2 linked regions of the Prochlorococcus marinus str. AS9601 genome follow. The protein of the gene in region 1 interacts with the protein of each later gene in a pairwise test. Links are inferred from orthologs where the notes say so. Each region holds a gene or a part of one and is shown in the gene's direction. Other genes may lie near its edges. The genes, in order: sfsA and A9601_RS12260.

Evidence for each region.
Region 2: the proteins of sfsA (region 1) and A9601_RS12260 interact in binary tests that used the Escherichia coli proteins (3 or more experiments, as listed by UniProt). The link is inferred for Prochlorococcus marinus str. AS9601 from one-to-one orthologs.

What each region holds. Positions count from the first base shown.
Region 1 is NC_008816.1:258,025-271,712, forward strand. What follows is about bases 2,620-5,555. They hold sfsA (DNA/RNA nuclease SfsA), read left to right. Parts: upstream 2,620-3,685; coding sequence 3,686-4,426; downstream 4,427-5,555. Other genes in these bases: murJ (murein biosynthesis integral membrane protein MurJ), read right to left, coding at 2,620-3,615; A9601_RS10515 (ammonium transporter), read left to right, coding at 4,607-5,555. Outside these bases: glyA (serine hydroxymethyltransferase), read right to left, coding at 1-1,243; A9601_RS10495 (hypothetical protein), read left to right, coding at 1,481-1,732; A9601_RS10500 (DUF3181 family protein), read left to right, coding at 1,745-2,035; more of murJ, read right to left, coding at 2,032-2,619; more of A9601_RS10515, read left to right, coding at 5,556-6,067; A9601_RS10520 (4-hydroxy-3-methylbut-2-enyl diphosphate reductase), read left to right, coding at 6,156-7,352; A9601_RS10525 (DoxX family protein), read left to right, coding at 7,456-8,016; purH (bifunctional phosphoribosylaminoimidazolecarboxamide formyltransferase/IMP cyclohydrolase), read right to left, coding at 8,018-9,571; A9601_RS10535 (alpha/beta hydrolase), read left to right, coding at 9,605-10,222; A9601_RS10540 (DUF3155 domain-containing protein), read right to left, coding at 10,219-10,587; A9601_RS10545 (sensor histidine kinase), read left to right, coding at 10,838-11,974; A9601_RS10550 (adenosylcobinamide-GDP ribazoletransferase), read right to left, coding at 11,952-12,692; tRNA guanosine(34) transglycosylase Tgt, read left to right, coding at 12,791-13,688. UniProt on the Escherichia coli protein: Binds to DNA non-specifically. Could be a regulatory factor involved in maltose metabolism.
Region 2 is NC_008816.1:562,586-579,640, forward strand. The notes cover bases 4,977-7,768. They hold A9601_RS12260 (glutamate-5-semialdehyde dehydrogenase), read left to right. Parts: upstream 4,977-5,613; coding sequence 5,614-6,924; downstream 6,925-7,768. Other genes in these bases: A9601_RS12255 (translocation/assembly module TamB domain-containing protein), read left to right, coding at 4,977-5,547; folB (dihydroneopterin aldolase), read left to right, coding at 6,936-7,298; A9601_RS12270 (esterase/lipase family protein), read left to right, coding at 7,303-7,768. Outside these bases: A9601_RS12240 (CocE/NonD family hydrolase), read right to left, coding at 1-345; A9601_RS12245 (DUF4332 domain-containing protein), read right to left, coding at 673-1,080; A9601_RS12250 (DUF2518 family protein), read right to left, coding at 1,092-1,535; more of A9601_RS12255, read left to right, coding at 1,651-4,976; more of A9601_RS12270, read left to right, coding at 7,769-7,896; A9601_RS12275 (M3 family metallopeptidase), read right to left, coding at 7,889-9,976; A9601_RS12280 (NAD(P)H-quinone oxidoreductase subunit 4), read right to left, coding at 9,990-11,531; thrB (homoserine kinase), read right to left, coding at 11,611-12,558; A9601_RS12290 (glucokinase), read right to left, coding at 12,568-13,602; thrS (threonine--tRNA ligase), read right to left, coding at 13,613-15,529; trpS (tryptophan--tRNA ligase), read right to left, coding at 15,533-16,549; A9601_RS12305 (hypothetical protein), read right to left, coding at 16,539-16,961. UniProt on the Escherichia coli protein: Catalyzes the NADPH-dependent reduction of L-glutamate 5-phosphate into L-glutamate 5-semialdehyde and phosphate. The product spontaneously undergoes cyclization to form 1-pyrroline-5-carboxylate.

The sequences.
Region 1 (13,688 bases):
CATAAAGAGGAAAACGATTACATAAGGTTAATACTCTTTCTTTACATTGACTTTCAATCAGTGAATTGTCTGGGTTAAGTAATCTATCAGCAATAATTTCGCCAACTTCAGCAAAAGCATTCTCATTAAAGCCTCTAGTAGTTAAAGCAGCAGTTCCTAACCTTAGTCCGCTGGTTACAAAAGGTGATTCAGGATCAAATGGAACAGTATTTTTATTTGCAGTGATATTAACTTCACTTACAAGCAAGTCAGCAATTTTACCAGTCATATTGATACTCCTTAAATCGAGTAAAACAATATGATTATCAGTGCCTCCACTAACGATATTGATACCTCTATTTATTAAAGTTGAAGCTAGAACTTTTGCATTTTTTATTACTTGTTGGGAATAATTAACGAAATCTGGCTGTAAGGCTTCTCTAAATGCGACTGCTTTAGCGGCTATTATATGTTCGAGGGGCCCGCCCTGAGTGCCAGGAAAAACAGATTTATCAAATTTCTTTCCAAATTCTGCATCTTTACATAAGATAAGTCCCCCTCTAGGCCCTCTTAATGTTTTATGAGTAGTTGTAGTTACTACATCACAATGAGGTATTGGATTTGGATGAAGTTTACTTGCTACAAGACCGGCAATATGTGCAATATCAGCCATTAAAAAAGCCCCAACTTCATCTGCAATATTTCTAAACGATTCAAAATCGATTGTTCTTGGATAAGCAGAATATCCGCATATGATCAATTTTGGTTTTTTTTCAAGTGCTATCTCTCTTATTTCATCAAAATTTAATTCACTAGTTTCTTTATTTACACCATAGTGAACTGCATTGAACCACTTACCACTCATATTTACTGGAGACCCATGTGTTAAGTGTCCACCATGAGATAAATCCATCCCCATGATTGTGTCGCCAGGTTTAAGTAGACTTAGGAAAACAGCAGCATTTGCCTGTGCTCCACTATGGGGTTGAACATTAGCCCAATTTGCATTAAATAATTTTTTCGCTCTCTGAATAGCTAATTCTTCGATTTCATCAACAAATTCACATCCCCCGTAATATCTTTTTTGAGGTAACCCCTCGGCGTATTTATTTGTAAGGACTGAACCTTGAGCCTGCATAACAGCAATTGATGCGAAATTTTCGCTTGCGATTAACTCAAGATGAGTTTCCTGCCTATTTTTTTCAGAGTTGATAAAATTTGATATTACTGGATCACTTTCTTTAAGATTTTGAAGGATATTCATTGAATTTGATAAGTAATACCCATAATATAGACGATATTTTTTAGAAAAATATAAAAAGAATATTTCAGAATTTTAAACGCGCCTGGAGAGATTCGAACTCCCGACACCCTGATCCGTAGTCAGGTGCTCTAATCCACTGAGCTACAGGCGCATAATTATGTAATATCTCTGTTTCAGGGTCTCTTAGTCAACTAGATTTCGGGTAAAATGTCTATTATTAACAATCTAATTATTAATATGCCTATAAAGTGGTACGGAAATGGGGATTTAGAAGATCCTATCTATAAACATTTTTCTCGAATAGTAAATTTTGTTATTCACTGCATGATATTTACTGCGATTGTAAGTGGAACGTGGCTTTTAAAAGAGATTAAATATGAAATCGGCTACTTTAATAATTTTGCAATTGTTTGGTCAGTTATTTTGGCATCTCATTTACTTTTCGTAATTATAAAAAAACCTAAAGATACTTCAAAACAATCAACTTAAATCAATACATTTATGGACTCTCAGATAAGTATAAGTGATTTAGAAAATGTTATTTCCGAAAAGGTTTTTATTAAAATAGAAAAGTGGAATTTGTACCTTGGAGACGCTGGCCTAGCTAGGCATCTTGCTATTGAATGTATCAGCAATAAAGATCAAGGCCCCTTGGAGGCAGCAAAATTAAGTTTGAAAGCAATAAATGTAAAAGTAGGTGATGGTGTTAATAGTATTCCACTCATTAATTTAATCACTCACTCACAAATTCTAGAATTAGAGGAGATTTTGGAAAGTTTTTTTAAAAATTAAATCATTTTTTTTGAAACTTTAAATTTATTTACTTTCAAGCATTTTGTAAGTAAAAAATAAATCACAAAAAAAGTTAGAGTTCCAAATATTAATATTAAAAATTCCGCGAGATTTGAATTGAAGTTATTGGTAGTTTGGAGAATAGTAAAACAAATTGTGCTGTCTATAAATGTTGCTAATGACATGAGGCTAATTTTCCTCAATAATTCCAGGTTAGGCAAAATGATATTTTCTTTGCGCAAATTGAAAGAAAGAAAAATACAAACTATAAGATTTACTATTACTGAAGATAAAATTATTCCCACGACTCCAAAATTATAAGGAGAAAGATTCCCAAAATTCTTAATTGGGGCACCAATTAAAAACCAATCAAAAATAATATTAAATATTATCCCTGCAAATGAAGACTTAAAAGGGAAGTTGGTTTTTTCAATTGAATAGTAAGTTCTTACTAATAAATCTCTATAAAGATAAAAAGGTATGCCAACTGCATAAGCAATTAATATATTCTTTACTTTTAAAGTTGCTGAATAATCAAAAGATCCTCTTTGAAAAACTAATTGTACGATTTGATTATTGAATGTTATAAAAAACCCGGTTAAAAAAATAGCTGTCAAGAAACAGTACTCTACCCCAGTTATCAATTTTTTTTGGAGACTTCTTTCGTCTTTTTCACTTCTCAATTTAGAAAATTTTGGAAGTAATGGCAGAATCAAGGAGTTAGATAATATCCCTAAGGGGGCTTGTATAAGAAAGTTTCCGTAAGCTAGTCCAGATGCTGCGCCTTGAAAACTTGAAGCGAAAAACATATCGATAAAAACATTAATTTGACTTAGACCTGATGAGATAGAGGCTGGAATAATTAGTTTGAAAATTCTCCTCTCTTCATCTTTAAATAAATTGAAGGTTGACTCTAATCTCAATAGACCAATTTTATTTATTTCCCAAATTTGAACAACAAACTGAATTAAAGTTCCTGTCAAAGTTGCAAATGCGAGTAATCCCGAATAAGCAAAAAAATTAGAAGATGTATTTTCTTGGTTGAAAATCCAATTAAATAAAATAAAAAAAATAATAGTTACGCTTGTTATTGCTGGACTTATGCTTGATAAAAAGAATTTTCTTTGGGAATTTAAGGCGCCAAAGCTTAAACCTATGAAGCCGGACAAAGGGATGCAAGGTGTAAGTATTTGTAATTGGTAAGTGGCAATAGATTTAGTTTCGTAACTTAAATTCGGGGCCAATAAATCAATTAATAAACTGGAATTCGAATAAATAAATATCGCTAAGATTAATAATAATATTGAAAGTTTTATGCTTACTTGAGTTAAAACAATCCCTCCATTTTTTTTGTTAAGCGGAGTTAAAACTGCAACTACTGCGTTATGCAATGGACCATTAATACCCCCAATGATTATTAGCAAAAAACCAGGAATTATATAAGCATAATTAAAGGCGTCGTATGTTACGCCAACCCCAAAAGCAGCAGCTATAAATATTTGTCTTATGCATCCAGCTAATTTACTTAGACTGGTACCAAACGAAATTGAAAAAACATTATTTTTTAAAAATGAATGCATTTGGATTCGTCTAATTTTTTCAATCAGTTTAAGTTTCAATTATATTTGATTTCAAACTAACGACATATTTATGAATGATCGGATAATTGATTTTGATCCATTAATAGAAGGGGTTTTAATTAAGAGGTATAAAAGGTTTCTTGCAGATATTGAATTAGAAAGTGGAGAGGTAGTAACTGCTCATTGTGCTAACACTGGCCCAATGAAGGGACTTTTGAGTGAGGGGGCAAAAGTGAGAATAAGTTTTTCCCCTTCTCCAAAAAGAAAATTACCTTTTACTTGGGAACAGATATGTGTTTTTAATGCAAAAAATGAGGAGGTTTGGGTAGGTATTAATACTCTATTTGCAAATAAGTTAATCAAAAAGGTTATTGAGAAAAATCTGCTAATAGAAAAAATAGGTGAAATAGAGACAATTAAATCTGAAGTTCCTTATGGAAAAGATAAAAAAAGCAGAATTGACTTTTTTTTAACCCCAAAATCTTCAAATCCTGATAAACGTAACATTTTCATTGAGGTTAAAAATACGACTTGGATTAAAGAAAATGTAGCTCTATTCCCAGATACAGTCACGAAAAGAGGCCAAAAACATCTTATGGAATTAAAGGAATTAATTCCTGAAAGTAAAAGTGTGTTGGCACTTTGCATAACGAGAAAAGACGCTTGTTTTTTTGCCCCTGGAGATGATGCAGATCCCTTATACGGCAGTCTCTTTAGAGAATCTTTAAGTGCAGGAATGATAACTATCCCATGTTCTTTTGAATTTCATAAAGACCACGTATCATGGAGAGGAATTAAACCTTTGAAATAAATTAAATCTTGATAATTTGAAACTCTTAAAAAAAAGATTTTTAAATTTAACAGATATAGTTTTATGGTGCAACTATAAAATTGGTAACAACGACTACTAGACACTAATAAGTTTTTTGAGCAAAATTAAATATGAAAGGAAACAGCACAAACTGTTTTTTTGCAGATCTAATTTTTTTTTATGACCACTGCTTTGCAAACGCCTCAAAGGCGCTCTAGGTCCAGATTACAAGATGCAAGTCTTGTTAATGGACCTATGCTCCTTTTGAGGAGTATTCGAGGATTTAGTTCAAACCGCTCAATGTTGTGGCTTGCGACAGTTCCTTTAGCTTTGTTTGGTTTAGGTATTTTTAATCTCTCAGCTCACGCAGCTGATTTACCTGAGTTGAATGCAGCTTTTCTTGCTAACAATTTATGGCTTTTGATCGCTACTATTTTAGTGATCTTCATGAACGCTGGTTTCGCTATGGTTGAGGCAGGTATGTGTCGTTCTAAGAACGCAGTAAACATCCTTGCTAAAAACCTATTCGTATTTGCTCTAGCTGTAACCTCTTATTGGTTTATCGGCTACTCATTAATGTACGGAGGTAGTGTTGCTGACGGATGGCTTTATTTTGGTGGCTTATTTTTTGATCCAACAGTTACTGCAGATATGGTAACTGATGCTGGATTAGTCCCAACAGTTGATTTCTTGTTCCAGTCTGCATTCGCAGGAACTGCGGCAACTATCGTATCCGGTCTTGTTGCTGAAAGAGTTAAATTTGGAGAATTTGTTGTTTTTGCTGTTGTATTAACTGCATTTATATATCCAATTGCTGGTAGCTGGAAATGGAATGGTGGTTGGCTTGATTCTTTGGGTTTTGTAGACTTTGCCGGTTCTTCAATTGTTCACTCAGTTGGAGCATGGGCTGGTCTTGTAGGAGCTATGCTTCTTGGACCAAGAATTGGCAAATACTCTGATGGAAAACCACAGGCTATGCCAGGACACAATATGGCTATAGCTACTCTAGGTGCATTAGTTCTATGGATAGGTTGGTATGGTTTTAACCCCGGTTCTCAACTTGCTATGGATCAATGGGTTCCATATGTTGCTGTAACAACTACTTTGGCAGCAGCAGCTGGTGCTATTGGTGCAACTATTGTTTCAACATTAACTTCTGGTAAGCCTGATCTTACAATGATAATTAACGGAATCCTTGCTGGTTTGGTTAGTATCACTGCTGGTTGTGGTGATATGACTCTTGCTGGAGCCTGGTTCGCAGGACTAGTGGGAGGAATAATCGTTGTATTTTCTGTTGCAGCACTTGATGCCGCTGAGATTGATGATCCTGTAGGCGCATTCTCTGTTCACGGAGTTTGTGGTGTATGGGGTACTGTTGTTATCGGTCTTTGGGGTACAGCTGTACAAGGTGACGGAGCAGGTATGGGATTGTTCAATGGCGGAGGTATTACCCTTCTTCTAGTTCAAGCTCTTGGTGCCGCAGCTTATGCTATTTGGACACTAGTTACTTGCTGGATTGCCTGGTCTGTAATTGGAGGATTATTCGGAGGAATCCGTGTATCTGAAGAGGAAGAGACTCAAGGTTTAGATATAGGAGAGCATGGAATGGAAGCATATCCAGACTTTGCATCTGCTAAATAATCTAACTAAAAATTAATTTAAGAAACCTGACTTATGTCAGGTTTCTTTTTTTTACGAAAAATTATTTAAAACGTTGTAATATAGGAAAATGGATACTCAAGCTTTTAGAAGATCTCTTCATCATTCTGATAGATACAATAGAAGGGGTTTCGATTCTCCAACAAAAAGAGCTCAAGCGTTAGAAGAAGCTTACCAAAGTGATTTGATAAGTTCTATCAGAGATAATGGTTTTACTTATACTAAAGGCAGACTAAATATAAAGTTGGCCCAAGCCTTCGGTTTCTGTTGGGGAGTTGAAAGAGCTGTAGCAATGGCTTATGAAACCAGAAGACATTACCCTAATGAGAATATTTGGATAACAAACGAAATAATTCATAATCCCTCGGTTAATGATCATTTAAGAAAAATGAATGTGAAATTCATTTCAGCTAAAAATGGAATCAAAGATTTTTCTTTAGTTTCTAATGGAGATGTTGTTATACTTCCTGCTTTTGGAGCGACTGTTCAAGAAATGAAACTCTTACATGAGAAAGGTTGTCATATTATTGATACAACATGTCCATGGGTTTCTAAGGTTTGGCATACGGTTGAAAAACATAAAAAACATGTTTTCACATCTATAATTCATGGAAAATTTAAGCATGAAGAGACTCTTGCTACAAGTTCATTTGCAGGTAAATATTTAGTTGTACTTGATCTAGAAGAAGCAAACTACGTATCTGAATACATTCTGGGGAAAGGAAATAGAAATGAGTTTATGAATAAATTCTCTAAAGCTTTTTCTAATGGATTTGATCCTGATAAAGATTTAGATAGAGTGGGTGTTGCAAATCAGACAACTATGCTTAAGAGCGAGACTGAGGAAATTGGTAAGGTCTTTGAAAGGACGATGTTAAAAAAATTTGGGCCAGAAAACTTAAATAGTCACTTCTTAGCTTTTAATACTATTTGTGATGCAACTGAAGAAAGACAAGATGCAATGTTCTCTTTGGTTGATGAAGACCTTGATATTTTAGTAGTTATTGGAGGCTTCAATTCTTCCAATACTACTCACTTACAGGAAATAGCAATTACTAAAAATATTTCTTCTTTTCATATTGATACGCCTGAGAGAATATCAGTTAAAGAAAACTCAATATTTCACAAGCCATTAGGATCAGAATTAGAACTTAAAAAAAATTTTCTACCTAGTGGAAAAATTAATGTTGGAATTACCTCAGGTGCTTCCACTCCTGATAAGGTCGTGGCAGATGTTATTGAAAAGTTAATTGATATTGCTTCCTGAATTTGTTATTCATTTATAAATTTGCTTAGTTTTTTAAATTTATTAGTCAGATAATTCCAAAAGATCAACTTTATTAACTAGAATAATGAAAACTTAATGAAGTATGGAAGACAAAGCACAAACTAATCAGGTTCAAGCTGCAAGTATAAATAGAGCTAAAGCGCCGCAAAAAGTTGAAGTTGTAGTTGCAAATTCATCTTCAGGGTCAGAAGTAAATATCCTTGGAGAACTATCGATTTTTGTTTTAAGAATAGGTTTTTGTGCTTTGATGATTCATCATGGCCTAGAAAAACTTCAGGATCCACAAGGATTTGCTGAGTTTGTAGTTGGTAAGTACTTCCCATTTTTGCCAGGAGATCCTGTTATTTGGACTTTTGGAGCAGCAATTACTCAATTAGTATGTCCAATAGGATTAGCTTTAGGAATTTTTGCTAGGCTTTCTTCACTTGGTCTACTCTCCACTATGGCATTTGCTGTTTATTTTCATCTCCTAGATACTGGACTAGAAGGTTTTCCTTTGGCAGTGGTTGAAGGTCATAATTATGCTTTCGAATTATCTTTTATATACGGGGCTATTTCCCTCTACTTTCTATGTGCAGGTCCAGGCAGGCTATCTTTATTTAGAAAAACTAACAAGATTACATATTATCCAAAATCAACATAATTTAATGTAAAAAATGTCTTTTTTGCGTAAATACCATTGAGATTCCTTTTGAATTACACATATCAATACTTTCTTGGTCTCTTAGACTTCCTCCAGGTTGAATAATAGCTTTTATTCCATATTCATTTGCTATTTCTACAGTATCTGCAAATGGGAAAAACCCATCGCTAGCCAAGACAGCATCAGAACATAACCTTCCAGCTGCTTTTAATGCAATTTTTGCTGCTCCAACTCTGTTCATTTGCCCAGCTCCAATACCAATAGTTTTTTGGTCTTTTGCAATAACAATTGCATTAGATTTAACATGTTTACAAATTTTCCATGCAAAATTTAGATCTAAGTTAATTTGATTACTTGGATTTTTATTAGTTACTGAAATCCAATTTTCAGTTTTTTCTTCACTATCGTCAGTATCTTGAACTAGTAATCCTCCCATTATTGATTTAGTAGAATTTTGATTCTTTTGTGGAAGTTGATCTTTTGAAATCTTTAAGATTCTTAAATTCTTTTTAACTTTTAAAATTTCTAAAGCTTCTTCATCAAAAGATGGAGCGACGACACACTCTAAGAAAATATCTTTGAGGTGAATTGCTGTCTCACTATCAACATTTGAATTAAAAGCAACTATTCCTCCAAATGCACTTACAGAGTCGCATTCTAAAGCATTCAAAAATGCTTTAGAAGCTGAATTACTCATAGAGGCACCACAAGGATTATTGTGTTTTAAAATAACAGAGGCAACCATATCGGTTGCAAGTTCATCTTTTTCTGTGTAGCCAAATTCTAAAACTGTTGAAAGTGCCGACTCTAGATCTAATAGATTGTTATAACTTAAGTCTTTTCCTTGTAATTGCTCTGCTGAGTTCCATCCAATGTTACTTAAACCATACCAAAAAGCTTTTTGATGTGGATTCTCTCCATATCTTAAGGTTTTGATTAGTGGATAAGATTCAATATATTTAGAAGATTGTAAATCTCTTTCTTTTCTTATCCAATTAGATATTGCAGTGTCATAATCTGCTGTATGTTGAAAAGCTTCAAGGGCTAATTTTGCTTTATATGAGTCTTTCAATTCACCTTTTTTACTTTCTTCAAGAAAACTTTGATACTGACTAGAATCTACTAAAACGGAAACATCTTTATGATTTTTAGCTGCAGAACGAATCATAGATGGCCCTCCGATATCGATATTTTCAATAGCATCTTCCCATTTAGCTCCCCCATCTACAGTTTTTTTAAAAGGATATAAATTGACAACTACCAAATCAATTAACTCAAGATTGTTAGCTTCTATATCTTTTTTGTGTTCCTCATCAGTTCTTATAGCTAATATTCCCCCGTGTATTTTTGGATGTAAAGTTTTAACTCTTCCTCCAAGAATTTCCGGAGAATTAGTAAAATCAGCAACTTTAATAACTGGAATTTTTGCCTCTATAAGATGTTTGGCAGTTCCTCCACTTGATAGAATTTTATAATTGAAATGCTCTACCAATTCCTTGCAAAATGGGATTATATTTTTTTTATCAGAGACACTTACTAAAGCTAATGGAGACATTATGGGAAAGTTTACTTACTTAAGAATATAAACATGAAATATGCCATCAATCATGAATTTGTCTCGATTAGCTCTCAAACTGCAACTCATAGAATTATTTTGATGCATGGTTGGGGAGCTGACTCAGATGACCTTTTAATATTTGGAAAGGAGATGAATGAAAAAATAAATCTTGATTTTGAGGTAATTTCTTTGAGAGCTCCTGGAATACACCCAAGCGGTCAGGGAAGGCAGTGGTATGGATTATACCCACATGATTGGAATGGAGCTGAGGTTGAAGTAAATAAACTTTTAGTAACATTAAAAAAATTTGATACTGATCAGATTCCACTTAGAAAAACGATTTTGTTGGGGTTCTCTCAGGGGGCGGCAATGGCAATTGATGTGGGATTTAAGTTGAATTTTGGATTAATTGTTGCTTGTAGTGGTTATCCTCACCCTAACTGGGCCCCAGGAGAAAAATTCTCGCCATTAATTATTAGTCATGGTTTATTCGATGATGTTGTGCCTATAGATGCTTCTAGGACTATTTATGAAAAGGTAAAGAGTAAGTCTTCTAAATTTTGTGAATTATTAGAATTCGATGGATTTCATCAAATTGATTCAAATTTAATTAATTTTATAAGTTCAAATATAAGTAATATTTTTTAAACAAAAGCATATTCATATTCTTCAATCTCTTCCCAATCATCTGCAGTAAGTTCAAGACCCTCAAATATTTTTTCTTCACCAATTCCTTCAACTACAACTTTTAGTGATGGAAATAGAAAATGATTTTCTTCAGCATATTGGGCGCTAAATAAACCTTTTTCACCCCAAAAAAATCTATCGGTGGTGTGTTCATTTCTTCTGACATTGAAAACTGAGGGCGCAGAGAGACCATTTTCAGCTATGAATCTTCTTGCTGCTGTAACTGGTTTATGTTTGCCAGTTTCGATATGATAAATAGGTACATGTGCCATTACTCTTTGGCCAGCCAATCTTCTTCTACTGATTCTTTTTCTTTTTTTTGACATTGATTGGTACTCCTGAAATTATTAATGAGATTAGTCTTATTTATTTTTACTAATCTTATATATGTGATTTTAAATTCACTTCAAATTACATAGAGGACCCATCAACCCCTGATGTAGCTTAAAATATGATTAAATATTCATATTTAAGGCTGGCTAAAGTCAGACCTCTTTATATATCTTAATACTTTTTTCATATTTTACAAGCCCTTTTTCAAGTTTTTTTTAAAAATTTCTCAAAATTTCATTAATTATGAATCTTTCAAAAAAATTTGAAGAACTTATTCAAAAACAACTAGAGAGTTTTGGTTGCTCAATGGGCGTAACTAATTTAGTTATGTATCTCGCTGCAGCCAAGCAAGGGACTAAAGCATCTTTTGAAATGATTGGTCAATGGCCAAAAATTGATAAGCTACTTAAATCAATAGAAGATGATCCTTCACTAAAAGTGTCATCGCCTAATAGAAGATGGTACCCACTTCAAGAAAACGATATTCTACTTGGTGTCCTTAGAGTCGAAACTGATTTGAAAGAGGGTAATTGGCCGGTATCTCTTGATTCTAGATTAAAAGCGCTTTCAATATCTTTAGCTAAATGCGTCTCTATCGAATTAGAATGTCAAAATAAAAATGAAGAAGTCAATTATTTAAAAAATCAGGTCAATGTCATAGTCCATCAAATAAGAAATCCATTGGCTGCTATTAGGACATATGCGAAATTACTAATAAAAAGACTTGGTTCAGATGATGACTCTATTGAAATAGTCGAACGCATGATAATAGAGCAAAAACAAATTAATCAATATATGGATTCTTTTGCGCAATTAAATTCACCTATTCAACTTCCCTTAGAAATTGGAGAGGAAAGATTGTTACTACCGCCAAATTTAGATAATAAAAAGGTAATAACTGTTCAGAGTTTATTGAGGCCAATATTAGAAAGGGGTAAAGCTAATGCGGACTTAGAGAATAGAGATTGGACTGAACCTTATCTTTGGCCAGATTGGACTTTGTCGCCACTAAAGGCAAAATATGCTGTAATTGCTGAAATTGTGGCAAATCTATTAGAAAATGCGTTTAAATATGCCCAACAAGATGCTGAAATTGGAATCGCCATCACGAGTAATGGACTTTGTATCTTTGATGATGGTAAAAAAATAACTAAGAATGAAAACGAGAAAATTTTTGAAAAAGGATTTAGAGGATCTGCCGCTAAAAAGAAGGATGGTACTGGTGTGGGACTTTTTTTGGCGAGGAAACTAGCAAAACAAATTGGAGGAGATTTGAGATTGCTGGAAAATAACTCGGTTGATAATACTGCGAAATCAAAAAATCTTAAGAAGAAAAATATTTTCTATTTAGAACTACCTATAAAAGAATTGCATGCATAAACAACATTGCAGTTTCAACTAGTACAACACTTGCGCCGCAGGCATCTCCGTTGAAGCCTCCAATTTTATTACCCAGTATGTTTGGGATAGAATAGCTTAGAAAGATACCAATCAAAATAAGAATTAAAAATTTAATTAATATTGTTTGGGATGTAATTGAAACTAATTGGTATGAAATGAAAATTAAAAGAAAAATAATTGAGATCAAAGATTCTTTTTTAAATCCATTCCAAAACTTTTTGTGACTAATAGATTTTTTCTTATAACTCATATATTTAAACTTTTCTATAAAAAATAAATTTGAAAATCTTCCCCAAAATAAGCATATAGGTAAAACAAAAATTATTAGGCTTTGAATTTTCAGTATGCAAGCAATTTGAATTAGAGTTATAAAAATTAAAGCTTGTACGCCAAAGGAACCAACTTTACTGTCTTTCATGGCTTTTAAGCGTTTCTTTTTACCCGCAAAAATACCATCGAAAGTATCCATCAAACCATCAATGTGTAGACCACCAGTAATTAAATATCCTGAAGCTAAACAAATTAATGCAGATGCATAAATTGACCAAGAGTTTGTTGCAAAAAAAAGAAAAATATAACTCTGTATTGTTCCAATCAAAAATCCTAAAGGCGGGGCAAATTGTGCAATATTTTTAAATTCGGGATTAATTAAAGGTATCTTTGGAAATGTTGTATAGAAAATCCAAGATCCTGCCAAATTTTTTATTAAATATTTTTTGATGATATAAAAATAGATTCAATATTAAATAATAGGGTAGATTAATGAAAAAGGATCAAAAAATTTTATAAATTATCGTGTTTGAATTTGAAATTACATCGAATTGCAGTAATACAGCAGCAAGAACTGGTATATTTCATACACCAAATGGTCAGGTAAACACACCAAAATTTATGCCTGTGGGTACTTTGGCAACGGTTAAAGGAATTTCATCTAAGCAGTTAACCTCCACAGGATCAGAAATGATTCTTTCAAATACCTTTCATCTGCATTTACAACCTGGAGAAAAACTAGTTAAAGAATCTGGCGGAATACATAAGTTCATGAATTGGCCTAAGCCTATTCTTACTGATTCAGGAGGATATCAAGTTTTTAGTTTGGCCAAATTAAATAATATTTCTGATAAAGGCGTGGAATTTAAAAATCCAAGAGATGGTAGTTATGTATTTTTATCACCTGAAAAAGTAATACAGATTCAAATGGATCTTGGATCGGATGTCGCGATGGCTTTTGATCATTGTCCTCCGCATACAGCTAACGAAAATGATATTGAGGACTCTTTACAAAGAACTCATTCATGGTTACAAAAAAGTGTTGAGACTCATCAGAAATCTAATCAAGCATTATTCGGTATAGTTCAAGGTGGAAAGTATCCTAAATTGAGAGAATACAGTGCAAAATATACAAGTTCTTTTGATCTTCCTGGAATAGCAGTGGGAGGTGTAAGTGTTGGCGAGACAGTCGAAGAAATACATAGTGTAATTAATTACGTCCCGAAATTCTTACCAATAAAAAAACCAAGATATTTAATGGGAATTGGCTCCTTAAAAGAAATTTCTCTTGCTGTTGCTAATGGATTCGATATATTTGACTGTGTTTTGCCTACAAGACTAGGAAGACATGGGACTGCATTTTTTAATGATGAAAGACTGAATTTGCGAAATGCTCGATTTAAAAATGACTTTTCTCCGATTG
Region 2 (17,055 bases), 310 kb from region 1 along the record:
TCCTTGATATGAAAAACCATATAAGCCAAGTTTCCCATTACATTCTTTTAGAGACCTTACCCATTCATGAGTTTCTGAAGTATCGCTAGCTTCTTGAGAAAAACCATTAAAGACTCCTTCAGAAGAACCCATACCTCTAACGTCTTGAATTATGACCATATACCCTTTGGAAGCCCACCATTCAGGATGAGAATAGGTGATAGTTGAAGCAATTTCCCTGCCATAAGGTTGTCTCATTAATAATGCAGGCCATGGCCCATTGCTATTAGGTAACCAAATCCTTGATATAAGTTTTACTCCATCTCTAAGTATTAGAGACTTGTCAAACCATCTAGAACCAGACATTTAGGCTTTAGATAATGTCTGGACAGTGCAGCCCAATGACGTAAATAGAAAAGATCTCTGCGTTAACGGGAGTTAACTTTTTTTTGTTTGATACATACTCTATAGCTTTATCTGAACTAGCAGAAATACCTTTTGAATTAAACTCTCTAAACTTATTACATAAATTCCTAGCTTCGTTTGGATTCTTTTTTACATTTTCCAGTAGGTTAGACTGACTAAAAACAGGGTATAAAGAGTTGGAAAACAAAAATAATAAAAATATCAGGGGTTTCATTTTCACTAACTTTTTCTAAATTCTACATTAAAAAATTTTTTTTAACCAAGTTTTCAAATAGATTTGTAGATTTGACTAGCTTTTTTAATCCATTCTTTTAAGAGAGCAAAAGTTGTATATGTTTCAGTTTTTACTCTAAGACTTCTTTCTAATCTACCAATTTTGCGCTCTAATTCGTAAGGAGTAGATAGTGATAATGATTTAATAGAAGATATGCCGCAATGCAAAAGTAGATATGCTTGCGGTGGAGAAATTCCAATTTCTTTTTTAAAAATAGCTATAGCTCTAATTTTCTTTAGATTATTCAATGTGCATAGTGAATATTTTCTTTGAATCTCATTTATTTCTTGGTCAGAAAGATTACTTAATTTTTCAATGTCAATTAGATTATTTTGAACAAAAAAATATTTCTCATGTCTAAAATTATTTGGCAAAATATCTAAAAAGGTTTTACTTTCCATTGTTTAAGAGACTAATTCATTTTGACATTTTTCTGAACTTGTCCAATAACCACTGGTTTACTTACGCCATCTGAAATTTTTTCAAGTTTTCTTATCTTTATTGTTACATTCGCACCAGATCTGCTACCTTTCCTTAAGTTTTCCGATAATTGTTCTAAAGTTGGGTCAATAGATTCTTCTGGAAAGTCATCATCTGCTTTAGCAATAATCAAATCGAACCCATTGTCATAAACAATTGGAACATATTTTGCACCTTCTATTACAACCTTTTCGGAGTAACTTTGTATAAATGCCCAACTACTCAAAGAAAGCAATAATGAAAAGATAGTTGCTCCAATTATTCGAAATTTAAAACCAAAATCAAATATAAAAGCTGCTATTGTGCAAATGAAAAGAAATATTCCAAAGAATCCAAAAATTTTGGGTGTGTTCTCTAATAGTTCAAAAAAAGACATTTAGTGGCTTTGACCTGATTAATTTCTTATATTTTGTAAGCCTACTCTATTTTTGGGCTCTAACTTGAAAAAAATTAGATCTCTAAATTTAAATACTAAGATTCTTTTGGTAGGGATGCTTTTACCTTTAGGTTTTTTAGGCACTTTTTTATTAAATAATTTTTTAAAAGACACTTATAGTTCTAGGAAATTAGAACTAGAAAAAAGTCTTGAGAATCTTTTAGATAAAAATGTTGATTTAGGTGATTATGTTGGGATTAGATATCTAGGTATTTCTTTGGGTAATTCAAAAATTAATGATAAAAACAATTTAGATTCTGAAATTACAGCCAAAAATGTATATGTTGGCATTATGCCTTTTAGATCTTTTTTAAAACAAAAATGGATTGTAAAAATAAGTCCTAAGGAAGCTGCCATAAATATAGATAGAGATTTTTTTAAAAGGGACGAATCTTATAAAGATAATCGAATTGCAAAAAAATCAAAATCTAAGTATGAGTTGATCTTTAACTTAAATAAATATTCAGATCTGAAGTTTAATAATGCAGGATTAAAAACAAAAGTAAAAGGTAATGTTATTTACAAGTCAAGAAATAGACAAATCATTGCAAATGTAAAATCAAATTTTGATGAAAAGGGATTTTTAAAATTTAAATTTAATACAAAATTAAATCAAGACTTTTTAAAACTGGATTTATTTTCTAAGGGTTTAGATCTTGATAATTCTGAATATATAATTGGCAATAGAAAAATTAGCTTTAAAAAAGGTACCTTTAAATCTAACTTTAAATTTAATAAATCATCAAAGCACACATTTTGTGAAGGAAGATTTTCTTTTACTAATTTAAAAATAAAACCAGAAGATTTAGCAGAGAATATAAATTCAGATTCAACTAGGTTTTTTTGTAAAGATAATAATTTTATTGGTAATACAGAAAAATTAAATTATGGAACTTTGACTTCGAATTTTAATCTAAATATGCCCTTTAATAGAAGCTCCAATAATATTGATCTAAAAGGAAGTATTGGATACATTAATAGCCTTAATCCAGATATCCAATTATCGGGTAATATGCCCTTTTGGTTTGATAGAAGAGGTATAAATTTTGGTGATATAGATACTAGTTTTAAAATAAATAGAACTCAATTATCTAATTTAAATATTTTCCGAAAAAATGATATAAGGGGTTTCATTACTGCTAAAGGTGAATTAAAAGGAAAAATTACTGATCCTGATATTTCGATAAACTTTAACCTTGATTACCCGCACTTTAAAGGTATCCGCATTAGAGAAATATGGGAGGGAGATATTAAAAATGAAAATAATGAATTTCTTCTTAATATGAAAAATAGATATTCTCCAATCCCTTCATTTCTTTCAATCAACTTTAATTCTGATCTTAAAATAAATAATGCAAATTTCATAAGAGTTTTCAATTCAAATAAAGGTACTATAGGCATACTGAAACAGGATGATGGTTATAATTGGCGAGCGGATAATTTTCCTCTTGATGAGCTTGAATTATCTATAGACAAAAATCAATTCGATAGAATTTATGGAATTATTAATGGTAAAGGATCAATTTCGTCAGACCAGTCATACCTTGATGGGCGAATTGCTTGGAGTCTAGGTAAATATAGAAATATTAATCTAGCCAATTCATTATTTGATTTCCGCGTCAAAGATAATTCTTTTTATATAAACTCCTCATTGTATCCAATTGATGGAGGAATAATTGAAGTCGAATATGATTCAAGTAAAAATAATTTTATTAATTCAGAATTCAAGGATATAAGCACTAGTTGGACTATCCTTACCGCTGTTGATATTTTTAACTTTGATAATAAAAAAGTGATTCCTATAAGTAAATCGAATATTTTGGATGATTTGGAAATAAATAAAGAAAATAAATCACTTAAAGAGAGGATCGATTTTATAAATAACTTTATTGAAAATAGTAATTTGTTAGAGGACAAATTTAATTTGCAAAAATATTTAAATAAATTTAGAAGTAGATACAACGGAAAAATTACTATTCAGGGCGATAGACCAGTAAATTATAAATTAAATGCAAAATTAAAGGGCTATCTTGATGTATCTAGAGACGTCTATAAGAATAATAAAGAGGAATTTTCTATTGATTTGGAAGGGGGATTATTAACAGGGAAAGGTTCTTTAAGAATTAAAAAATTTCCATTAAGTGCAGCAAATATCTTTTTAAATAAACCAAGAGATTTTCTTGGAGGGTTGGATATGAACTTATTTTATGATCTCGATACAAAATCTTTCTCTAGCGATATTTTGTCCAATGGTTCATCAATTAAAAACAACATAATAATATTTGATAAAGGACTAATTAAATTTAATAATTCTATTTTTGATATTGATTTTTCCCTTTTAATAAATGATTCTGAAATACCAATTAATATCGAAGGTTCAATACCTATAAATAAGTCTGATAACTTAGATCTAAGATTGATTGGGAATGGAAAATTTATTGAGTTAATAGATATTTTTGCTGATGAATACTTTACATTTAAAGAAGGAGATTTAAATCTAAGAGTGATTCTAAAAGGAACCTTAAATAAACCTCTATTAAATGGATTTATCGTAGTTAAAGATTCTGAAATTAATTTTTCAAACAATATAATAAGAGATTTTAATAGTACAATCATCTTTGATTTTGACTCTTTAGAGATCAATAATCTACAAGCGAAGACTCAAGATTCTGGTGAAATTTTTGTAAAAGGCACTTTGCCTTTTTATAGTCAGAATGATTCTGAAAAGTCAGAAATTAATTTGATAACGAATAGATTTTCATTAAAGAAAGATAATTTTAATTTTTTAATAGATTCAGATATCGATTTAAGTGGATCATTTGAAAGTCCTGTTTTGGGAGGTTATCTATCTTTTAATAATGGATTTATTAATTTTAATAGCACCAATCAAAATAATAAAAAAGAAAATAATCTTATAAGAAAAGAGGATAAAAAAGATTGGCCAGAACTCTATTGGAATAATAAAAAAAATATTGAAATAATATCAAATGAAACAATTTTGAATTCAGTTCTTTTAGGAGAAACTTTGCCTAATTATCTAGGTAATTTGAGTTTTAATAATCTTAAATTAAAACTTGGACCAGAATTTAAACTTCAATATTCAGAAATAGTTCAAGCTTATTTAGATACCAAATTAGACCTTACTATAAATGGTGAGATAGGAAATGATTTAAATGCTAGGGGTCTTATTTACCTTAAGAAAGGAAGAGCAAATCTATACACTACCCCGTTTAAACTTAATAAAAATAAAGACAATTATATTTTATTTGCATCAAGAAGTGGTGTGGTTCCTTTTATAAATTTTTCTTTAGTCAGTAAAGTTCCAGATTCTATAATACCTATAAGTGAAAACAATCAGGATTTAAATGTATCAGGTGATGTTGCTGTCGACGCTAGTTCAAGCGGTTATGGTGCATTTGGAATTGGTAATACTAGGCTTATCAAAATTGAAGCATCTTATGAAGGATTTTTAGATCAATTATCTTTCGCTGATGAAAATAGAAGAATCCAATTAAGGAGTACGCCAAGTTACAACAGATCACAAATAATTGGTTTAATTGGAGGTAACTCTGCAAATTTAATAAATAGAGCATTTATTTCTCAAATTAATAATGCTGATGCATTTAGTGAAAGATTTCAGTTTTCTTTATATCCAGCGTTAATAGAAAATAATGATTCATTAAATAATATTTTTTCCAATGAAAATTTAGATATAGAAAATGATGATCAATCCTCTTCTAATGAGGAATTTTCTTCTCAAGCTTGGGTAGCCGAAATAGGGCTTGATATTACTGATGCGATAAATTTTGCCTTTCAAACAGTTCCAGGTAGAGATGATATTTCACCTTTAGGAATTTTGACTTTTCAGGCAAATCCAAACTTAGAATTATTAGGTTCTTATGATTCCAATGGGGATTGGAAAAGTCAAGTTCAGTTATTTTTTAGATATTAATTTACAAAGAAATTTACTTTAAAGAATCTTTAATTTGAATTATTATTAAATTAACTAAAAAATATTATGGCTAATATCTTTGAAGTGCCCCAACCAGGTAATGATCTTTTAGAAAAAGCTAATAAAGTTCGTTTGGCATCAATAGAAATAAGTCAAACTGAAAACCAAAATCGAATTAAAGCCTTAAATTTTATGGCTGATTATCTAGAAAAAAATTCTTATGAAATATTAGATGCTAATAATGCGGATTATTCAAGTGCACAAAAAAAAGGTATTTCTAGGGCTTTACTTTCTAGATTAAAGTTATCAAAATTAAAATTAAATTCAGGAATTGAAGGAGTAAGAAAAGTTGGAGACTTAGCTGATCCTGTAAATCAAGTTCAAATAAAAAGAGAGCTTTCAAAGGGATTATTCTTAGAAAGAAAAACTGTACCAATTGGTGTTTTAGGGGTTATTTTTGAATCAAGGCCAGATGCCGTGATGCAGATTAGTTCATTAGCAATAAGATCAGGTAATGGAGTAATGCTAAAGGGTGGTAGTGAAGCTAATTTAACAAATACAGCAATAGTCAAGGCATTGCAAGAAGGTTTAAATGCATCAGGTCTTGATAAAAATGCAATATGTTTACTAACAAGCAGAAAAGATAGCATGGCAATGTTAAATCTTGAGAAATACATTAATTTAATAATTCCAAGAGGAAGTAATGAATTAGTTAAATTTATTCAGGAGAATACAAGAATTCCTGTGTTAGGTCATGCTGATGGAATTTGTCATTTGTTTATAGATATTGAGGCAAATCTAGAGATGGCTTTATCAGTTGCTTTGGACAGCAAAATTCAATATCCTGCAGCATGTAATGCTATCGAAACTTTATTACTCCATAAAGATATTGCACCAACTTTTTTAGAAAAGGCCATCCCTTTATTTAAATCTAATGATGTTAAATTAATTGGAGATATGAGATCAGTTGAATTAGGGGTAAAGTATGAGGCTAGTCTAGAAGATTGGAAAACTGAATATTTGGATTTAATTTTGTCGATAAAAATTGTTGATGATCTCGAGGAGGCAATCACACATATTCAAAAATATAGTTCAAAACATACAGATGGAATAATTACTGAAAATTCACATACTGCCAATAAATTTATGAATGTAATTGATAGTGCAGGTGTTTTTCATAATTGCTCTACTAGGTTTGCAGATGGCTTTAGATATGGATTCGGAGCTGAAGTTGGTATATCTACTCAAACTCTTCCACCAAGGGGACCTGTAGGTCTAGAAGGTTTGGTAACTTATAAATATTTCCTAAAGGGTGATGGGAATATAGTTGATGATTTTTCATCAGGAAAGGCTATCTATACACATAAAGATCTTTAAAACTTTTAAAGATGGAAACTTTTTTAAAAATTGAGAATATTAAGCTTTGGGCTAGGGTTGGCGTACTTGATGAAGAAAGGGAATTAGGACAACTATTTATTTTAGATATATTTTTGTGGACTCATTTTGAAAAATGTACAATAGATGATGATATAAAAAAAACAGTTGACTATTCAAAATTAGTTCAAATTTTACAAAATCAATCAAAGAAAATATATTGTTATACAATCGAAAAATATTCGAACGCAATTTTAGAAATCATTGATCAGGAATTTAAAATTTCTAAAATTAAAATTATTTTGACAAAATGCAACCCTCCAATCACAGGTTTCGATGGAAAGGTGTCAATAGTAAGAATTCTTGAAAACAAATAAAGTATTGGAAAGAAGAAATCCTATCATATTGATTCATGGCCTTTGGAATACTTCAAGTATTTTTTCTTCTATTACCCCTAAACTTGATAATATTGGCATTGAATATTTTGCCCCAACTCTTGAACATTCATATGGAATGACTTCAATACTTGATTTGACTAATAAATTAAACGAATTAATTTTAGAGAAATACGGTTTAGAAAAAGAAATAGATATTTTGGGATTTTCTATGGGAGGAATAATTGGTAGGCACTGGCTTCAAAAATTTAATGGATATAAAAGAACAAGAAGATTAATATCTATAGGGTCTCCTCACAAAGGAACTTTGATGGCTCAATTAATACCTAAATACCCTTTTAAAGGTATATCAGAAATGAAAATAAATAGTAAGTTTTTGAGAGGACTCGCGAATAATGATTTTTTTCTTGAAGATATTGAGTGTATAAATTTTTTTACTTATTGGGATATAATGGTTTTCCCTGGCTGGTGGACAAATTTAAATTTTGGAAAAAAAATATCTGTAAAAGTATATAAGCATAGAAATCTTGTAAGAAATAAATCTGTGGTGGATAAAATAGTCGATGAAATTATTATGTAGCTCCAGATAAACCTAAGTGTCTTATCAATGAATCTGTTTGTGGCTCTCTTCCCCTGAATAGTTTGAATATGTCTAACGGAGGTAAGCTCCCACCCAAGCTTAGTATAGTATCTTTGAATTTTTTACCTATTAGCTTTAAATCTTCAGAGTTTTCTAGATCAGCTTCTTCGAACATTGAAAAAGCATCAGCACTTAGAACTTCAGCCCATTTATAAGAGTAGTATCCTGCAGAATATCCGCCTGCAAATATATGACTAAAACAACAAAGAAAGTGATCTTCTTGAATTGGTTCAATAACAGTAGTTTGTTTTGCAATTTCTCTTCTTATTTCATCTGCTGTTTTACCTTCGTTTTTATCAATACTACTGTGCAATCTGAGGTCTGTAATTGCAAAATGTAGTTGTCTAAGAGTAGCCATACCACAATTAAAAGTTCTATTCTTCAAGAGCTTCTCAAAATTCTCATCGGATAATTTTTCTCCTGTTTTGTAGTGCTTAGCAATATTCATAAGTGTATTTTTATGAAAACACCAGTTTTCCATAAATTGACTGGGAAGTTCGACTGCATCCCACTCAACGTTGTTAATGCCCGCTGCTTGAGGAAGATTTACAGTAGTGAGCATGTGTTGAAGACCATGACCAAATTCGTGGAAAAGAGTCTGAACTTCTTCAAAACTCATCAAACTAGGTTTGTCTTTTGATGGTGGGGTCTGATTACAAACGAGATAAGCTACAGGGAGAGTCTTTTTGCCAACATTATTTTTATTCAAACATTCATCCATCCAAGCCCCTCCTCTTTTTGATTCAGGCCTAGAATATGGATCTAGGTAAAATGATGCAATTTTTTTATTTTCATTATTAAGGATATTAAAAAATAAAACGTCATCATTCCAGAGAGGTGCCTCATCAGTCGCCTCAACTACTTTAATTTCAAAAAGCTTCTCACTTAATTTAAATAAACCTTTCAAAACATCATTTAGTGGGAACCAAGGTCTCAAAGACTCTTGATCTAAATTAAACTTTTCCTTTCTAAGAAGTTCAGACCAATAACTAATATCCCATGGTTCAATATTCTGCGATTTTGGAAATCCATTAGCTTTAGAAAACTTATCGAGCGTCTCTAATTCAATTTTTGCAGCTTTGAATGCTGGTTCTCTCAATTCTTCTAAAAGGTTTTCTACATTTTTAATTTCTTTCGCCATTTTCGTTGACAAACTTAGTTCTGCCCAACTTTTATAACCGAGAAGATTTGCTTGTTTAGTCCTGAGAGATAATATATCTTCAATGATTTGAGAATTATTTTTTTCTCCTTGAGACGCCCTACTAACGAACGCCTTGTAAAGCTTTTCTCTAAGATTACGCTCTGTGGAATATGTCATGAACGAAGTATAAGTTGGAATATCTAGACTTAATTTCCAAGGACCATTTTTAATATCAACTTCTTCATCTTTTTTTAAGTGATTGTGTGCAGAAATTGCCATCAATTCAAGTACTCGGTCAGGAAGACCATCGACTTCGGATTTTTTATTTAAAATTAAAAACCATTCGTTAGTTGCATCAAGAACATTGTTACTGAATTCAGTTGATAGTTTTCCAAGGGTTTCTGAAATTTTGTTGAATTCTTCTTGATCATTCTTTTGCAGTGAAATACCTCTATGTTGCATCTCAAGAATTTCTTTTTCTAAAATTCTGTTTTTAATTTGATCAAAGTTATTTGTTTCTTTAAGCTTGACTAAAGAATTGAAAATTATTTTGCTTTGCCCGAATTTATTACTCAAGCTAATAATCTCTGGAAGAAATTTTGAATAAATATCTCTTAAACTTTCAGAATTATTTACAGCATTTAGGTGACTTATTACTCCCCAACTCCATCTAAGAATTTCATTTACTTCATTTAAAGGATTTATTACCTTATCCCAATTTAAATCATTTTGAATCAAATAATTAGATAAATTTTTTTCTATGTTTTTAAATTCTTCAGCTATCTTTTCTAATACTGAGGGAAATTGTTTACTAATGCTTTCAGGAGTAAATTTTTTAAATTCTGGTAACTCTCCATATTTAAAAATTGAGGTATCCATTTATTAAGATAATTTAATTAACTAAAGTGGGTATTATTCCAATCAATTTAGCTAAGGTAAGCTGCTGACTGAGAGCATTGGTTGAAGATTCGTATAAATTAATAGCGATTTTGGGCCAAAAACCTATTACCAATGTAGGCAACAATAAACTGAAACCAATAGTCAATTCTCTACCATTCATCTCTTTAACTGTAGCTAGTGCTGGAATTCTAGGGCCAAAAAATACTCTTCTACACATTGATAGTAGATATATTGGTGTTAGAACTAATCCTATGGCTGCAATTAGAATCGTGATTGATCTAAAGATAGAGCTAAATCCCTCTTGACTAGTGATACCTAAAAATACAGTTATTTCACTTATAAAACCGCTCATCCCTGGTAGTGCTAGAGAGGCCAGTGAGCTTGCTAAGAAAAAAGCAAAAGTTATTGGCAAGACCTTTGCTAAACCGCCCATATTTGGTATGGAAAGAGTATTTGTTCTTTCATAGAATGAGCCCGTAACAAAGAACATAGCTGCAGCAATAAGTCCGTGACTGATCATTTGTAGCATTGCTCCGCTAATTCCTAGAGCATCTACTGCTCCAATACCTAATAGAACAAAACCCATATGACTCACTGAGCTACATGCGATTCTCCTTTTAACATTATCTTGTGCGAATGCATTTAAGGCTCCGTAAATTATATTAATGATTCCAAGAATAATTAACGCAGGTGCAATTTGAAGATGTACTTCAGGTAGTATTTGAACGTTAAATCTTAAGAGGGCATATCCTCCCATTTTTAAGAGTATTCCAGCAAGTAACATTGAAACTGGTGCATTGGCCTCTCCATGTGCATCGGGTAACCAAGTATGTAGTGGAAAGATAGGAAGTTTTACTCCAAAACCAATTAAAAATCCTAAATAAGATAATAAAGCTAGGCTCCCTGTTACATGTTTATTGGTTAAATCGGTAATATTTAGAGTAAAGGTATCACCACTCAAGGCTAGTGCTAACCCGCTTATGAGTATTAATAAAGAAGCTAAAGCTGTATAAAGAATGAATTTAGTGGCCGCATATAATTTCTTTTTACCTCCCCAAATCGCAATAAGAAGATATACCGGAACTAATTCAAGTTCCCATGCTAAGAAAAACAATAGGAAATCTTGAGAAAGGAAAACTAGTGCCTGTGCTGATGCTTGAACTAATAAAAGAGCAAAATATAGATTAGATTTTTTCTTAATTTTCCAACTTGCAGCAGCTGATAAAAATGTAATTAACCCACTCAAAGCTACTAAAGGAGCAGATAATCCATCTACGCCAAGAGACCACTCTAAGCCTATTGAAGGTAACCAGGAGGCTCTTTCTACCATTTGCAATGAGCTATCTGAAGTATCAAATTTTTGAAAAAGGACGCCTATTATTAGTAAAAAATCTATAAATAAAAAACTTAATGAGATATTTCTAGGGAGTGTATTATCTTCTCCTTCTTTTGAACTCAAAAAAGGCATTATTAATGCCCCAACTAAAGGCAGTAAAATAATGGATGATAGCCAAGGAAAAGATTCTAGATTCATTTATGTAATGAATAATTTTTTTATTCTAGTTGAAGTTGTACTAGCTTGAGACTATAACATTAAAGTTGCCTAAGTAAAACTACTTACCGGAGATATTGCTAAATTGGCTACCTGTTTTTTGTACGTTTAAGAATGGTGCTCTGCTAGCTACACCTATCTTCTCCCAAGCTTTCACCATGGCTTGACTGACGTTTTTACCATTTTCTTTTTTACATAAAGCTAATATACTTGGTCCAGCCCCACTAATTGCGCATCCTAAAGCACCTGCATTAAGTGCAGCATCTTTGACTTCTAGTCCACCTTTAATAAGCTTCCATCTGTAGGGTTCATGTAACTTATCAAACATTCCTTCTTTTATAAGTTCCTCATTTCCTGCTTTTAAGCCATTTAGTAACAAAGTAAGTGCCCCCATATTTGTCACTGCATCAGATATAGGTACATTCTTGGGCATAACCTTTCTTGCTTCACTTGTGCTTAGACGGATTGCTGGTATTGCCACCACAGCTTTGATTGAATCGTGCCAATCACATCTAATAATTCTCCATCTTTGAGAAGCCGACTTGGCTGTCAAGCAAAGCCCACCCAGGAGAGAAGGAACGACATTATCTGGATGACCTTCTATATCAATGGCATGTTCAAGAAGTTTTTCTTTGGACAATGGAGAGTTCATGATTGCATTTGCTCCGATTAGTCCCGCCACTATTGCTGTAGCACTACTTCCAAGTCCGCGTGCAGGTGGAACTGCCAACTTAACTCTTGCTTCAAGTGCAAAAGGATCCATATTTGCGCTTTCCCATACTTTCTGTGCTGCTCTAAAAACTAAGTTTTCAGGTCCTCCTCTTAAATGATTACCATCTGTACTTTCCATTATTAAATCAAATCTATCTCCACCACCTTCAATTCTTGTAAAAATAAACTCATTATATAAATCTAATGCAGCTCCAAGGCAATCGAATCCAGGCCCTAAATTGGCAGTTGTGGAAGGCACTGTTACCCTTATTTTTTTACCTACTTCAGGAATAGACATTTTTTGTTTTTAAGTTTTTAAAAGCATTTTTGCTCTGCAGGCTGCACTAAAAAGTCCAAACTCTTCATCTAAAATTACTTTTATAGGTATTGTTTTAAGAATATCTTTTAATCTTCCCTTGTCGAAAAATTGTTTTAAAAATAAGTCTGATTTAAAGTTTTTGAAATGTTTTGACGCTGTTCCTCCAGAAATCCATAATCCACCAAAGCACAATTCTTGAAGAGCAACATCTCCCAATAAAGAGGCATAAGCACCTAACCAAATCCTCTCAACTTCAATCATTACCTGATCACCTTCTTTAGAAAGATTACAAATTTTTTCAGGTAGTTCTTTTCTCGCTGCATCAAAAATTTTAATTTTTTTTAAATATTTTTGTAAAGGATGGTTTTGGGCATCAGGTTTGCTTAGTCTCCATTCGGCAATTCTTGATAAACCAGTGCCGCTAATAATCCTTTCACAAGATATCCTTTCAACTTTTAGGTAATTCTTAAGCCAAATTTTCAAATCCCATTCTAATTTTGACTTTGGGGAGTACTCTACATGACCACCTTCACTAGCTAAAACTTTTACCTTTTCCCCTGATATTATTCCTCTTGCAATCCCCAAGCCAGTCCCCGCTCCAACAATGGCATGCAAATCATTATTAGTATTTTCAGAATTGGATCCATTTTGGATAGTAGAATATTGATTTTTTTTTAAAAAAGGTATTCCATAAATTTGTACAGCGAAATCATTTATTAGCTCGCAGTTTTTAAAATTAAATTTGTTCTGTAAATCATTTCCAGAAATATTCCATGACAAGTTAACGATTTTTGCGTTGTTTTTAGATAAAGGACCAGCTACAGCGAAACATGCAGAAGAAGGATGAGTAATATTCTTACATTCTTTTTTGATAAAATCTTCTAGGATTAGTTCAAAAGAATCCCAATCAGACGATATATATTTCTTTTTAAATATTAACTTAGGCGAATTATTATTTGTTCCTTTTTTGAAAATTCCTAATAGAACCTTTGTACCTCCTAAATCACAAGCGAGAAAATTCATAAATAAGAAATTATTCCGTTCTCCCTTTTTTTTCTATCAATTCATCCATTAATTTGAAAAGATTTGGTAAATTGAAAATTCCTAAATTTTTTCCATTCAAAGCTCTTAAGGCGACTGAATCAATTTCCTCTTCTTTATCACCAATAACTGCAATTAAAGGAACTCTACCGAGAGTTGCCTCTCGTATTTTATATCCTATTTTTTCATTCCTAATATCAACTTTTGATCTATAACCATTATTATTTATTAATTCATTAAACTTTAAACATTTTTCAATATTTCTATCAGTAATGCTTAATAAAATAATTTGATAAGGCGCAAGCCAAATTGGGAATTTTGCCTCATATTGTTCAATTAAGATTCCTATGAATCTTTCAAAGGATCCTAAAATTGCTCTATGCAGCATAACTGGATTTCTTTTTTCATTGTCTATATCTACATAAGTTGCATCCAATCTAATAGGCATTGAGAAATCAACCTGAATAGTTCCGCATTGCCAAACTCTATTAAGACAATCCTTTAACGAAAATTCTATTTTTGGACCATAAAAAGCACCTTCTCCAGGTTGTAGTTCCCATTTTAGATTCTTATTATCGAGCGCTTTGGTAAGAGCCTCCTCTGATTTATCCCAAATATCTTCACTACCTACCCTTTTTTCAGGACGTGTTGATAATTTTATAATGATTTCATCAAAACCAAAAGTTTTATAAACTTCGAAAACAAGATCTATAAAAGTAGATACCTCTTCTTGAATTTGCTCTTCTGTGCAGAATATGTGTGCATCATCTTGAGTAAAGTTTCTTACTCTCATTAAGCCATGTAGTGCACCTGAGGGCTCGTTTCTGTGACAAGAACCAAATTCAGCAAGACGAATTGGTAAATCTTTATAACTTTTTAAACCTTGATTAAATATTTGAATATGGCATGGACAATTCATTGGTTTAATCGCATATGTTCGATTTTCTGATGCAGTAGTGAACATATCGTCTCTAAATTTCTCCCAATGACCGGATTTTTCCCAAAGAGATTTATCAACAGCTTGTGGGGTTTTAATTTCTAAATAATCATTTTTTTTGAGTATTTCTCTTATGTACTTTTCCAGTACTTGGTAAATTGTCCATCCATTTGGATGCCAAAAAATCATTCCTGGAGATTCTTCTTGTATATGAAATAGTGAATGTTTTTTACCAAGTTTTCTATGATCTCTTTTTTCCGCTTCTTCAATTCTTGTTAAATAATCTTTGAGTTCTTTTTCTTTCGCCCATGCAGTTCCATATATTCTCTGTAATGATTCATTCTCACTATTACCTCTCCAATATGAACCTGATAATTTAAGTAATTTAAAGTGTCTCAAATGTCTAGTGTTAGGAACGTGAGGCCCTCTACACATGTCGATGTATTCTTCGTGTTTATATAAATTGATGAGACCTTCTTCAGGAATTTCTTCGATTATTCTTAATTTAAAAGTCTCATCTCTTTCTTTAAAAGTTTTAATTGCCTCTTCTTTAGAAACTTGTAAAATTTCAACGTCATAGTTTGTTTTTATTAATTGATTAATTCTATTTTCGATTTTTATTAAATCTTCAGGAGTAAATCTGTATTCAGAGAAAATATCGTAATAAAAACCATCCTCAATTACAGGCCCAATCGCCATTTTAATATCAGAGTAAATTTGTTTAACTGCATGACCAATAAGGTGAGCGAAAGAATGTCTTATTATTTCAATTCCTTCTTTATCTTTTGATGTGATGATTACAACTTTGGAATCTTTATTTATAGGAATTGTTGCATCAAGAAGAACATCATTTACTTTCCCAGCAATTGTTGCTTTAGCTAATCCAGCGCCTATACTCTGAGCAATTTCTAGAATAGTTACAGATTTTTCGAAAACCTTTTTTGAACCATCAGGCAAAGTAATTATTGGCATAATTTATTTCTCCATTTCAAAAAACCCCAATTTTGATTTAACTCTTTTTAAAGTCTGATTCGCTAAATCTTCAGCTTTTTCCTTCCCTTCATTAAGGATTTTATTTAGTTGATAGGGATCATTAATTAATAATTTATATTTTTTCTGAATAGGTTCTAATGATTCAATAAGTTGTTCAGTAATTAATTTTTTAAATGTCCCCCATCCAGTCTCTAAGAATTCATTTTCACATTGAGAAATTTCTTTGCCAGATAATATTGAATAAATCATCAATAGATTTTTAGATTCTGGCCTCTCAGGGTTGTTAAATTCAATTCCAACAGAACTGTCACTTTTTGCTCTTTTAATTTTTTTTGTGATTATTTCAGGAGGATCTAATAAGTTAATGCGACTGCCCTCATTGGGATCACTTTTGCTCATCTTTTTTGAACCATCAATTAAACTCATTATTTTTGAACCATTCTTCATGATGATTGGTTGAGGGATCTTTAAAATATTTTTATCCTTACTAAATCTGGCATTAATTCTCTGTTGTGCAATATCTCTCGCAAGTTCAAGATGTTGTTTTTGATCCTCACCTACTGGTACGAAGTCAGCATTATAAAGAAGGATGTCTGCCGCCATAAGTATTGGATAGTCAAATAATCCAATAGATACATTATTACCTTGTTGTATGGATTTTTCTTTAAATTGAATCATTCTTTCCATCCAATTTATTGGGGTCATACAATTTAATATCCAACAAAGTTCTGAATGCGCTGAAATCTGACTTTGGACAAAAATTGAGCATATATTGGGATCTATACCACAAGCGACGTACAAAGCCGCTGTAGAGATCGTGTTTTTAGATAATTCTTTGGGATTATATGAGGCTGTTATTGCGTGCAAATCAACTACACATAAAAATGTTTCATATTGATCTTGAAGCTCAACCCAATTATTTATGGCCCCAAGCCAATTCCCAATATGTAAATCACCAGTTGGTTGAACTCCCGAAAGAATTCTTTTTTTATTTGCCATCCTCTTCTACTTCGCTAGATTGGATCTCTTCAGTTGATGTACTTTTTACAGGTCTTGCAAAAGGGTCAGGTGCTGTTTTTGTCTTTTCTTCATAAGAATTTTGTGATTGTCTACTGGGAGAAGAGTTTTTATTATTTTTTGCATATTCTTTGATTGATTCAATCAGTTTTTCGTCCTTGATCATTTCGCTAAGTGTTCTAACAGAGAAACCCAGAACTGCAACGGTAGATCTTAATTGGAAGGTCTCTTGTATTGATTTAACAGCTTTCATTTCGTTATCACTCAATCTTATGCGGAATCCTCCTCCATCTCTTCTGCCGCCCGATCTCTCTCTGAAATTAGGTCTTTCATTGTTAGAACGACCTCTGTAATTTTCTTGTCCAGGATTATTGCTGAAATTTGAATTAGACATCTTAATGTTTCTTAAGTTATTTAAATAGTCTATTAACTTAGCATCTTGTTATGCAATAAGTCTTTTTAAAAGGCTTAAATTTTTATCTTTTGAT